Regions from separate parts of the Paenibacillus riograndensis SBR5 genome, predicted to be linked through region 2. Evidence: riboswitches for the same ligand, from Rfam matches in the RefSeq annotation. Region 2 holds a riboswitch; the other holds the start of a gene.
What was found. Region 2 has a riboswitch for cyclic di-GMP ahead of PRIO_RS34595 (anti-repressor SinI family protein). Riboswitches for the same ligand answer to the same signal wherever they lie in the genome.
Positions count from the first base shown of each region.

Region 1 (6,510 bases), 3.2 Mb from region 2:
ACATACATTGGAACTGGTTGAAAAAGGACGGCAATCGGTGGATACACAAGCCGAAGGCATGCGCAAGAATATACAAGCCACCCAGAAGGTGGCCGACACGATTGAAGCACTCTCCCAAAATGCCCGGGGGATTACCATGATCACCAAAACGATCACAGAAATCGCCGAGCAGACCAACCTCTTGTCGCTCAACGCCTCTATTGAAGCAGCCCGGGCCGGTGAACATGGCCGTGGTTTTGCTGTCGTGGCCCAGGAAGTACGCAAGCTGGCCGAGGAATCTACCGCCTCCACTAAAGAGGTGTTCAGTCTGGTGCGCAGCATAGAGAACGATATCAAGCAAGCGATTGAGAATATCGCCATTAACGAGGAAGTCGTTCAGGTACAGAATGAGATGATCATCGAAACGGCGAATATTTTCGCACAGATTGTGCAAAGCGTCCAATACATAACCGAGCAAATTGCTTCTTTCTCTGCCGAAAGCGACCTCATGCTGGAGAGCGCACTCAAAATCTCCGGCGCCATCGAAAATATTTCCGCAATTACCGAAGAAACGGCGGCGGGAACGGAAGAGGTCTCCGCAGCGATGAACGAGCAAATCCATGCCTTGCAATCCGTTGCCGAGGAGACTGAAAAAATGACCCAAGCGGTGTTCCAACTGCAAAAAACGATTCATATTTTCAAATTTTAACTGTTACGTGGAGACTGCCGTATCCTTCCTGCGGCAGTTTTTTTATTCACAAAATTTTCGCTGTTATATTCATCAGTTACAGTTTTTTTGCATTAGAAGAGCCCCTCCATTCTTTTGCACTTCTCTCCTTTTGCCTGCTTCCTTTTTTGGAATGCAAATATTTGCAGATGAACCGCTCTTTATTCAGTGGTCCTTTTTACATAGTGAATTTTACAATGCGTTCCATTATTATGGCTGACCAACCCTTCTGCAAGTGAATTTATAGTTCAAAATCCTCATTTTTAGATTATTTCAATATTTCTTCACAGTTTGCATTTTTGGACTTTTTTTCATTAGCTCTTTTTTCTCATTCATTCTTATATATATACAAAATTATACTGTTTTTCACATGGATACGATCAGGCAGGATTCGCCAAAATACGAGGTTATCAGCACAAATATATTGACAAAAGCTGAGTTAGAAATATATTGTAAAATAAAAAAAGGTATTATTTTCTTTAACACATATTGGCAAAATTCACCGAAAGGGAATGACGCAAAGCCATGGATCTACAGTCTCATTTCTATGGGACCATGACAGCCAGGTTGCTGAACAGCCGAACGTCCGGGTTTTCCTGCGTTCTCTATGGTTATTTACGCAGCCAACCTGTGCTCTCATGAGTACAGGTTTTCTATTTTGCTGAATAAATAAAAAAAACATTGGGTGGGGTGGATTTCCTTTGAAAACAGTTTCAGATTATATGGCTGAGGCACTACGAAACCTCGGTGTAACACATTCCTTTGGCATAATCGGCAAGTCTATTTGTCCCGTAGTCCTGAAAATGGTGGATTACGGCATTGAATTTATTCCGGGGAGACACGAATCCAGTTCCGGGTTCGAAGCCGCCGGCTATGCTCTCAAAACAGGTAAACTCGGAGTGGCTTTTGGGACCTCCGGACCGGGGGGTACCAATCTTCTCACCGCCGCAGCACATGCGAAGGCGAACAATCTTCCCGTACTTTTTATAACAGGCCATCAATCCATCAAGGAACTGGGAATTCCCCAGTGCCAGGATTCTTCGGCTTATCTGGCCGATCTGGCGGACATGTTCAGACCCGCGACCCTTTACAGCAAGCTGGTGGAACGCGGCGATCATTTCGGCACGATTTTCAATCATGCTATCTCCATTGCCTTGAGCGGACAACGGGGACCGGTTCATCTCTGTATCCCGTTTGATGTGCAGACCGAAGTGCTGGAAGAATGCCGGATTGTTATCCCTGAGCGCGAACATCTGGTCAGTGCCGGTAATTTGGAACGCGTACTTTCTGCCATTAATGAATCAAGCCATCCTCTGATCATTGCGGGCAAAGGGGTCAATCGTTCCGGCGCGCACGAGGAGCTTCTTCAACTGGCTGAAACCTTCAATATTCCGGTGGTCACCTCTCCCGGCGGCAAGGGTGCCATCGCCTGGGATCACCCGCTGTATCACGGCCCCATTGGTGTCGGCGGCTGCAAGCATGGCGAGGATTTGTTAAACCGCAGTGATGTGTTCATCGTGCTTGGCTCTCGTCTCAGCGATATGACCATCTGCAATCTTAAGGCAGAGAATCATCCGAAGACATTGATCCAATTTGACGTCGACCCTACCTTTGTCGGAAAAATATTAACCTCAGAGACAATCGCTGTAAGCGGGGACTTACGCGACAATCTTGCGTTCTATCTTCAGAATTTTGATTCGGCTGCTATTAAAAAGCACGAAACAGAAACCGATGTTCATTATGCGGAAGAGTTGCCGGTTCTGCCCAAGCTTTCGCTTGCTTCGGTCATGGACGCATTAAGCGACCTGATCCCGTACAACAACACCATTTTTGTTGATGATGGCAGCCATGGCTTCAATGCCGCGAAATGGTACAAGGTCAAAAAGCCCGGCAGCGTTGTTTTTGATGCCTATTTTGCCTGCATGGGCAATTCCATCGGGATGGCTATCGGCGCTAAAGTGGCTTCACCGGAAGAAACAATTTTATGCATTACCGGTGACGGCTGCTTCATGATGCTTGGCACAGAAATAAATACGGCCGTGTGCAAGGACATCCCGGTGATTTTTATCGTCGTGAACAATATGCAGCTCGACATGGCGTTAAAAGGCATGGAAAAAACAACAGGCAGAATCGACGGCACGATCTTCGAAGTTCCAATGGATGCCGTGAAGTTTGCTGAATCCTTGGGGGCCACAGGCTACAGATGCGAGACTCTGGAACAATTCACATCTGCTATCCATGCTGCAGTAGCCTCTAACCGCGTGGCTGTAATTGAATTGCTGACTGACCGTACTGAAGTGCCTCCGACGGCCCATCGCACCTTGAATCTCAACTAAGAATCAACAGCGGCAAGGACTCTCCACTCATGATTGCTCCTTGCCGCTCATTACTATTCAGGAGGCATCTCTGTGGAAAATACGATTAACAGCGGTCTCAGGCACTTTTCCAACCTGTCTGGCAATTACGGTGCCAAAGCTCTGGCTCCAATCAAGGAGCATTTTCCGGAGCTGGCCGAGTATATCATGGGCAACGCCTATGGTGACATTTTTCAGCGCACAACGATTGGTTCGGATTGGAAGGAAATTGCCGTTATTTCATCCCTGATTACCATGGGACAGTTCGAGCAGCTCGGAGTCCATTATGTGATGGCGCTCAGCGTCGGAATGACTGTGGATCAGATCAAAGGTATTTTGCTGCATCTGGTGCCCGTTGTCGGTGCGCCCAGAGTCATTTCAGCTTTTAATGTGCTGCTTGCCACACTGGAGGAAATCGAATAACTTTTTTCGACTTTTTTGTACACAATTCGACTTTATTCTTGCATATTAGATAAATATATGATTATATGGAAGGGAATTTATCCCAAAACTAAGCTTAAAATGTCGAATTAAGGCATAAAATTCTAAGGTTGCCGGATAGATTCAATACTGAAACACATTCAATTTTGGGAGAGATGAGCACATGGGTAAATTTATTTTGAAAACCGATTCCGAAAAAAAAATCATTAATATCGAGCTAGAAGGGACCTTCTCCAATGAAGACGGCCTCAAGTCGATCCAAGCCTATCAGCAAACCGTCAACCCGATTACCCCTTCAGAATATGCGCTGCAGATAGACTGCAGAAAACTGAACGTGACTGCTCCTGATGTCGTGCCATTGCTGGAAGGATGCTTCGTCATGTTCAAAGCGGATGGCTTCGAAAAAGTAAGCCTGACTCTTGAAAATAACCCGATCCTCAAAATGCAGCTTGCCCGTCTGGGCCGCAAAGCGGGACTTGAAAATCTGGAGATTACTTCGACTGCTCAGGTTTAAGTTATTGTCCGGCGGATCACAAATCTGCAGGAGAAGCGGGTTTTGTACAACTCTATGGCTGTGAAGAAGCGCACATAATACTTTTAGGGGGATTAACCATGGCCGGGATACGAATTAAGGATATTGATATCTATCATCCAAGCAAAAAGATTGGCAACGATTTTTTCATACAGCATTTTGACGAAAAGGGTATTGATATCCGTGGACTTCTGGCTGCATTGGGCCGTGAAAGCCGGTATAGCATCGACAGCAGCGAAGAAAACTCTCTGACTATGGCTTTTGAAGCAGCCAGCAATGTGCTGGACAAGACGGGACTTACCGGTGCCGACATTGACCTGATTGCATATGCCAGCCAAACTCCTGAATATATTTTCCCGACCAACTCTCTCATGATCCACCGTTTGATCGGCGGCCCGTCCCATGCCATTTGCATTGACAGCAACGCGAACTGTGCAGGCATGACCGCCTCGGTAGAGCAGGTAAGCCGTCAGATGATGGCCAATCCGAGAATCCGCCGTGCGCTGGTCATCGGCTCCGATCACGTGGCTCCGCATGCCGACAAAAATGATCCTGTCTACTACGCCAACTTCGGCGACGCTGCAGCAGCTCTTATTCTGGAAAGGGATGAACATTCCGTAGGCTTCATCGATTCCATCTATCAGACCGACACTTGTGTCTATGGCAACTCGATGTTCCCCGCTGAAGGCTTGGCTAACCTCGGAAGAAATGGTGTAGCCGCCGGAGAGTTCAATGTGAAGTTCATTCCTTTTGATGATTCGATATGTGTGGATGCTGCCTCTGAATCGATCAATACATTGCTTAGCAATAATGGCATTGACCCTGAATCGATCAAAGCCGCTTGCTTCTCGCAGCTGTCCCTGCCTAATATCCGCGCCGTTTCCGGCAAAACAGGGATCGGCGACGACGTCGCTGTCTACATCGGTGATGAATTCGGCTATACTTCTACAAGCAGCCCTTTTGTGGCCCTTCATAGAGCAGTAACTACAGGAAAAATTGAACGCGGCGATAAGGTCCTGTTCTGGACCGTTGGCGCGGGCTGGCAGAATGTAGCGTTTGTAATGGAATACTAGTTTTATTCATAAGGGTCTGGTCGTAACTACGAGGAATGTTTGGACTTCCGGTCGCTGTTGTCTGCAGATTTCTTCAATTTATACCGCTTTTCGCGGTTGAAATCCGCAGACAAAGGCGGACGCATTCGCTCCTCCAGTTCCAAACTTCCCCTCCGCACTTCTGTCCCTTTTAAAATTCAACTTGATCAACAAAGCGGTCCGTAGGCAGATGATCTGCCTACGGACCGCTTTGCTGTTAGCTCATTATGTCTGTCAAAAACCTTTATACGCGCCCTTCATGCTTCTCCCAGCCCATGGTGCGCGATACAGCGTCCTGCCAGGCATGGTAACGGCGCTCACGCTCCTCAGCCTCCATAGACGGAGCGAATATCTTCTCTGCCTTATTGAAGCTCTCCAGCTGCTCCCTGTTCCAGATCCCGGACGTTAGGCCAGCGAGCAGGGCAGCCCCCAGCGCTGTCGTCTCTGCGTACATGGTACGCGTCACCTCGCTGCCCAGAATATCCGCCTGAAACTGCATCAGCAGATCGTTGCGCACTGCGCCGCCATCGACCCGCAGTCCGGTCAGCGGCATTCCGGCGTCTTTTTCCATGGCGCCGATGACATCCCTGGACTGGAACGCCAGGGACTCCAGAGTCGCCCGCACCAGATGGCCTGCCGTCGTACCGCGGGTCAGGCCGAACACGGCTCCGCGGGCATACATATCCCAGTAAGGGGCTCCAAGTCCTGTAAAAGCGGGTACCACCACAACGCCTTCACTGTCCTCCACCTCCCCGGCCTTTTCCTCCGAATCTGCCGGACCTTCAATCACGCCCAGCCCTTCATGAAGCCATTGGACTGCGGCTCCCGCTACGAACACGCTGCCTTCGAGCGCATAATATAATTCATCGCCCATGCCCCAGGCCACCGTGGTCAGCAGCCCATGGCTGGAGGCTACGGCTTCAGTCCCGGTATTCATGAGGATAAAGCAGCCGGTGCCGTATGTATTTTTGGCACTTCCGGCCTCCAGGCAGGTATGCCCGAATAAAGCAGCCTGCTGGTCTCCCAGTACGGAGCGAATCGGAATCTCCACCCCGAACCATTCACTCCCGGCAGCTCCAAAATCTCCGCCGGACATCCGGACTTCCGGCAGAATCGCACGCGGAATGCTCAGCTCTTCCAGCAGCTCCTCATCCCATCTCCGCTCATGGAGATTATACAGCATGGTCCGTGAAGCATTCGTAACATCCGTAGCGTGCACAGCGCCTCCGGTAAGCTTCCAGATCAGCCAGGCGTCGATGGTTCCCCCCAGCAGCTCGCCTTGTTCCGCACGCGCCCGCGCTCCAGGCACATGATCCAGAATCCAGGCCAGCTTGGTTGCCGAGAAGTAGGCATCCACTACAAGGCCGGTCTTGGCGGCAATGGTAT
Region 1 is NZ_LN831776.1:5,230,819-5,237,328, forward strand. Features, by position in the region: gene PRIO_RS22240 (methyl-accepting chemotaxis protein) at 1-688, shown strand, start outside; cyclic di-GMP riboswitch class I at 1,188-1,281, shown strand; gene PRIO_RS22245 (thiamine pyrophosphate-binding protein) at 1,408-3,042, shown strand; gene PRIO_RS22250 (carboxymuconolactone decarboxylase family protein) at 3,115-3,483, shown strand; gene PRIO_RS22255 (hypothetical protein) at 3,665-4,015, shown strand; gene PRIO_RS22260 (3-oxoacyl-[acyl-carrier-protein] synthase III C-terminal domain-containing protein) at 4,114-5,106, shown strand; gene glpK (glycerol kinase GlpK) at 5,369-6,510, opposite strand, start outside.
Region 1: it holds a riboswitch for cyclic di-GMP, as region 2 does, so the genes downstream of both, PRIO_RS22245 (thiamine pyrophosphate-binding protein) here and PRIO_RS34595 (anti-repressor SinI family protein) in region 2, are expected to answer to the same signal.

Region 2 (6,510 bases):
CTTAAACCAACTCCTATAGCCACACCGGAAGCTTCACCTGAAGCTACTCCTGAACCTGAGGCAATACATGCCGGAGCTTCTGGAGAACCGATAGCCAGCACCACTCCGGCACCAGCCGCCGATAACCCAATCACAACTCCGGATGGAGACATGACCAAAGCAACTGCCCAAGAACTACAGGCAGCAGAGACTCCGGTTCCGGGTCCGGACACGACCGCATTGCCTTCGGAACCATAACTCATTAAAGGTGGAAACTGACATGCTTATCAAAAAAATACTCAGCCATACATTATCCGCAGTGATGGTTTTGATTTTCGTGGTGCTGGCAGCAGCCGTAGTAGTGTCCAGAGCCTCGGGGGGTGAGCCTGCCCTTTTCGGCTATGAGATCAAAACGGTGCTATCCGGTTCGATGGAACCTGGCATTCAGACCGGCTCCATAGTCGCCTTAAAGCCCGGAGGAGATATGACCCGCTTCAAAAAGGGCGATGTCATTACCTTCATGAGCGAGGACAACATTCTGATCACTCACCGCATTGTGGATGCTTCTGCAAAAAATGCTGCGGGAGAAGTGGTCTATCGTACAAAAGGCGATAACAATGATGCTGTCGATATGACGCCTGTCAGTTCGGGGAATGTTGTAGCCGAGTATACCGGAGTCACCGTTCCTTATATAGGATATGCCATGAATTTTGCCGCCTCCAAAGCCGGCAGTGTGGTCCTGATGATTGTGCCCGGACTGCTGCTCCTGCTCTATGCACTCTACAGCTCTTGGAAGGCACTGAGCGCCCTTGAGAAAAAAAACACCGCGCTCCCCCAAGCGCCGCCGGGAACTGACATACAATCCTGAACAGATTGTCCGCTTCCGCCTACGAAACGGAAGATACAATAATACATTTATCAACAGCTACACAAATCAGAGGAGGAATTCGAATATGGGTATCAAAAAAACATTGGGTCTTGGCATCGCATCGGCAGCACTCGGTTTGTCTTTGATTGGCGGAGGGACCTTCGCATACTTTAGTGATACTGCAACAAGTACGGCTACCTTCGCAGCAGGCACACTGGATCTGAACTCCGATCCTTCCGTAATTGTGGATATCCAAAACCTGAAACCGGGCGACACCGTAACCAAAACTTTTAAGCTTAAAAATGACGGAACCTTAGATATCGGCTCGATTCTGCTGAAAACCACCACTGAGGTTACAGATACCCTCGGCGACAACAACGGTGTCGATCTCAGCAAATTCATCAAGGTTAAATTTCTGAAGAACAACGATAAAGGAACGATCATCTCACCGGAAGTTGTGGTATATGAAACTACACTGGACGCCCTGAAGGGTCAAACCCCGGATCTGGTCAAAAATACCGGATGGGATCAAATTCTCACTGAAGCTGACGGCATCAAAGCACAGAGCAGCGACAGCTTTTCGGTCAAGTTCGAATTCGTGGATACTGGCGAAGCACAAAACTATTTCCAAAAGGATAAGCTGAAGCTGACCTGGAATTTCGAAGCCAAACAAGGCCCTAAAAAGGATTACTAATTCATAGCGGACTGCATTTTCTGAAGCAGCCTATCCTGATTCCGAATCCGGAAGCAGATTAGGCTGTTTTCCCTTGTAGCAACGATTTTTGTCCGTTGTAAGGAAATTTGTTATACTGACAAGTGGAAACGGCTCTGCGTCTTACGGGCGGCACCCGTTTCGGCGAGAAATATGAGGATGATTATTGGCGTAACCGTATAAATCCTTATATTTTAACAAAAAGTACGGAGGGGCGTTGTAATCGTGCCGGATAATATGGGAAGTCGCATCCACCATCTCCGTCTGGAAAAAGGCTGGTCCTTATCCGAACTGGCGGACAAGGCTGATGTTGCGAAATCATACTTAAGCAATGTAGAAAGAAATATTCAATCCAACCCCTCAATCCAATTTATCGAAAAAATCGCTGACGCGCTCCAGGTTTCCATCCACAGTCTGCTCTATGGCGAACCTTCGGATGCTGACGAATCCTCCCTGGACGGCGAATGGTTCCGGCTTGTCCAGGAAGCCATGGCCTCAGGTATAAGCAAGAGGGAATTCAAAGAGTTTCTCGATTACCAAAAATGGCGGCTGGAGCAGAAGGATCAATAATGGCGGTCATCCGCAGGCTCCAGCGATACAGAAAAGGGCACAGCGTATGATTGCTGTGCCCTTTTCTGTATGTATTTCCCCATAATAAACGCTCTACATCGCCTGCAATGCTGTTTTTTCGTTTAAAAACCGGCGGATTTCATCCGCCTCGATCCCTGCCTTCTTGGCCGACATCAGCAAATACACCCATTCTAAATCCAGATCACCCGTCAGCAGTTCTCCGTCATTCCCCTGGTTGGACTTATCCAAGAATATCTCCTCCTAGAATTTATGCGTCCCCAGGCAGTCCGGCCGTCGTAGTAGCTCCAGCATCTCTACAGTAGACCCGAGACTTTGTGTCCCTGCCTTTCGGCAGGTTTACCCTTTACTGGACCCTTTACATGAAAGGATCTGGTTAGAAACCATGAAACCGTTATCCGCAATAACATTATACAATATCTTACACGAAAAGTGTGTCGTTATTTGGAAATTTTTTATGCTAAGTAGTGCAAAAGAATAGCTTTTTTTGCTAACCTTTGTCCAAAAAATATGTCTTAAGAAGCTGTTGATGAACATTTCCGATTTATACATAGGTCATTGTTACTAGTTGAACCGGCTGCAAATCCTGATTCTGCAACCAATATCCGTTCTTCATCATTTCCGGACTGAATCATGCCGTTTTGCGAACGGATTCCCCGAAAGTATGAATTGATTACACGTCTTGAAAGTAGCACAATAAGATGTGAAATGAAACCGTAAACATCGCAGCTCCACTGGGCGCTCAAGCCACCATGCGGCCACGTGGAGTTCATCCGTTAGGAGGATGTATTCATGGCAGTTAAAGAGCCCTATAACGAATCCATTTGGAGTAAGTATCACGGCCCCAATCTGGGCTATATTCAAGAGAAATATGAGCAATTCGTTAAAGATCCCTCTTCAGTAGAACATCATTACCGTGATCTATTTACTGTTTCCGGCCCTCCTCCGCTTGCTCCGGATGCCGTACCGGCCCCGCAGCCGGCTCTTTCGGGAGGCACCGAGTGGCTGAGAAAGGCCGTAAGAGCTTCCAAGCTAATCGCCAATATTCGTATATATGGCCATATGGCCGCTAATATCGATCCGCTTGAGCAGGGGAATAACCCTATGGCGAAATGGCTGGATTATGAAACCTATGATCTCACCCGCGAGGACCTGATCGCTATGCCCGCCTCGCTGATCTGGGAGAATGCGCCGGCGGATGTTCATACCGCCTGGGACGCGGTTCACCGGATGCTCCAGGCTTATACGCAGACTATCGCCTACGAATTCGGGCATGTGCACGACGAACAGGAGCTGCGCTGGCTGAACAGCCAGGCAGAGTCCACAAGCTCTCCGGCCCCTCTGAATAATGCCGAGCGCAAGGAGCTGCTGAACCGCCTGATCCAGGTAGAGCAGTTCGAGACCTTCCTGCATAAAACCTTTGTCGGCCAAAAACGCTTCAGCCTGGAAGGCAATGATGCGCTGGTGCCTATGCTGGACGAGATTGTCCGTGCCGCCGCGCATGATGGAGCGGAACATATCCTGATGGGTATGGCCCACCGCGGACGCCTGAATGTGCTGGCTCATATTCTCGGGAAGCCCTATGATATTATTTTCTCGGAATTTCATCATTCCCCCAACAAGGAGCTGTTCCCTTCCGAAGGCTCCATGGGCATTAACTACGGCTGGACGGGTGACGTGAAATACCATCTGGGCGCAGACCGTGCCGTGCGCGAAGGTGAGACCGTCCGCACCCGCATTACACTGGCGAACAACCCGAGCCATCTGGAATTCGTCAACCCGGTTGTTGAAGGTTTTGCCCGCGCAGCTCAAGAGGACCGGAATTCTCCGGGGCTGCCGCAGCTTGACACGAACAAGGCCATGGCGGTGCTGATGCACGGGGACGCTGCTTTTCCTGGTGAAGGTATTGTCGCCGAAACGCTCAACATCGGCAAACTTAAAGGGTATTCCAATGGCGGCACCGTGCATATTATCGTCAATAACCGGATCGGGTTCACCACTGAAAGTGAAGATTCCCGTTCCACCCATTATGCGAGCGATCTAGCCAAAGGCTATGAAATTCCGATCGTTCACGTGAATGCCGATGATCCGGAGGCCTGCATCGCCGCCGTCCGTCTGGCCAGCGCTTACCGCAGCCAGTTCAAAAAGGATTTCGTCATTGACCTGATCGGCTACCGCCGCCACGGCCATAATGAAATGGACGATCCGGAGACTACCCAGCCGATTGTATACAGCAAAGTGCGCAACCATCCTACTGTGTACCGGGTCTATGCAGAACGCCTGCAGCGTGACAATATCATCAAGGCAGATGATGTGAAGCAGATGAACCTTGAAGCGGAGAAAGTGCTGCAACAAGCCTACGATCTGATGAAGGATGGCAAACACAAAAACGGTGAAACCAAGACCTCCGTTCCGGTACAGAGTGAAGCCTCCCAGCCGCAATCCACGGCAGTGCAGCTGGAACAGCTGCAGAGAATCAACCGCGAGCTCCTGACAGTGCCGGACGGCTTCAAGGTCTATCCGAAGCTGGAGCGGATTCTGCAGCGCCGCAAGGATGCGCTGAATGACGGGGAACGGATCGACTGGGCCCTGGCCGAGACACTGGCCTTTGCCACCATCCTGAAGGATGGCACACCGATCCGGTTAAGCGGCCAGGATTCCCAGCGCGGCACCTTTGCGCACCGCCATCTGGTGTTGCACGACAGCGAGACGGGCGGATTGTTCTCCCCGCTGCACCAGCTTAGCGATGCCAAGGCTTCCTTCGGGGTGTACAATAGTCCGCTCTCGGAAGCCTCGGTACTGGGCTACGAATACGGCTACAACGTGTTCGCACCCGAAACCCTCGTGATCTGGGAAGCACAGTATGGCGACTTCGCCAATGCCGCACAGGTAATCTTTGACCAGTTCATCGCTGCCGGGCGCGCCAAATGGACGCAGCGCAGCAATCTGACGATCCTGCTGCCGCATGGCTATGAAGGCCAGGGACCTGAGCATTCCAGCGCGCGGCTGGAGCGGTATTTGCAGCTCTCCGCAGAGGAGAACTGGACCGTGGCGAACCTAAGCTCTGCCGCACAATATTTCCACCTGCTGCGCCGCCAGGCCGCTTTGTGCGGCAAGAGCGATGCTCGCCCGCTCGTGATCATGGCCCCCAAGAGCCTGATCCGCAACCCGCGCAGCACTTCCTCCGGAGCCGAACTGGCTTCGGGCGAATTCCAGCCTGTACTGCCAGAACCGCTTCTCGGCGGCAACCCCGGCGGAGTCAAACGGCTGGTGGTGTGCAGCGGCAAGGTGACTCTGGATCTGCAGACCGAGCTGGAGGCTGGCAAAGACCAGGACTGGTCGTGGCTGCATATCCTCCGTCTGGAGCAGCTGTATCCTTTCCCTGAACGGGAACTGGCTGCGCACTTGAGTGCACTGGGCTCGCTTACAGAAATCGTATGGGTGCAGGAAGAACCGAAGAACATGGGCGGCTGGAGTTATGCCGAACCCCGGCTGCGGGCCATCGCTCCGCAGAACGTCAAGGTGCAGTATATCGGCCGTCCGGAGCGGTCCAGCCCGGCCAGCGGTTATGCTGACGTGCATACTTTTGAACAGCGGCGTATAGTTACAGAAGCCCTGAAATTGAATTCGCAAGTACAAGCGGCTGTACCGTCTTCCCGCTAGAGGGCGGTGTCACGATAATGAAACTATTCTATTTGGGGAGGTAACGGCCTGTGTCCGAAATTAAAGTACCCGATTTGGGCGAATCCATTTCCGAAGGAACCATCTACAAGTGGCTGGTAAAAGAAGGCGACACGGTCGGCCAGGGGGATGTGCTGGCTGAGCTGGAGACCGACAAGGTCAACCTGGAGATCAGCGCGGAGGAGGACGGTGTCATCTCCTCCCTCCTGCGCCAGGCCGGCGAGAATGTGGCCGTCGGCGAGACGATCGGCATCATCGGCAGCGGCGCCGGCACGGCAGGCGCTGCTGCGCCGCAGGCCGCTGACGGCGGCCAGCCGGAAGCGGCGGCTGTGGGCAGCAACGCGCCAGCCGCGGCCGCGCCGGTTGTTCCCGCCGCACCGGAAGGAGCGGCGGCAGGCACTGCGGCCCTGGCTTCGCCGGGGGCGCGCAAGCTTGCGCGGGAGCGGGGCATCGACCTCGGCGAGGTCAGCGCCCGCGACCCTATCGGCCGGATTGCTGCGGCCGATGTGAAGGACCACGGCGCAGCCCGGCCGGAGGCCGCTGCGCCAAGCGCTCCGCCGGCGGCAGTGAAGCCGGCTCCGGCGAAGCCTGCGGCGGCGGGCTCTGCGCCGCAGGAGGACGGCAAAGCCGTCGAGCGCAAGCGCATGTCGCGCAGACGGCTGACCATCGCGAGCCGCCTCGT
Region 2 is NZ_LN831776.1:550,638-557,147, reverse strand. Features, by position in the region: gene PRIO_RS36365 (hypothetical protein) at 1-237, shown strand, start outside; gene sipW (signal peptidase I SipW) at 260-847, shown strand; gene PRIO_RS02470 (TasA family protein) at 933-1,541, shown strand; gene PRIO_RS02465 (helix-turn-helix domain-containing protein) at 1,797-2,129, shown strand; gene PRIO_RS34595 (anti-repressor SinI family protein) at 2,223-2,378, opposite strand; cyclic di-GMP riboswitch class I at 2,408-2,501, opposite strand; gene PRIO_RS02460 (2-oxoglutarate dehydrogenase E1 component) at 2,940-5,810, shown strand; gene odhB (2-oxoglutarate dehydrogenase complex dihydrolipoyllysine-residue succinyltransferase) at 5,861-6,510, shown strand, end outside.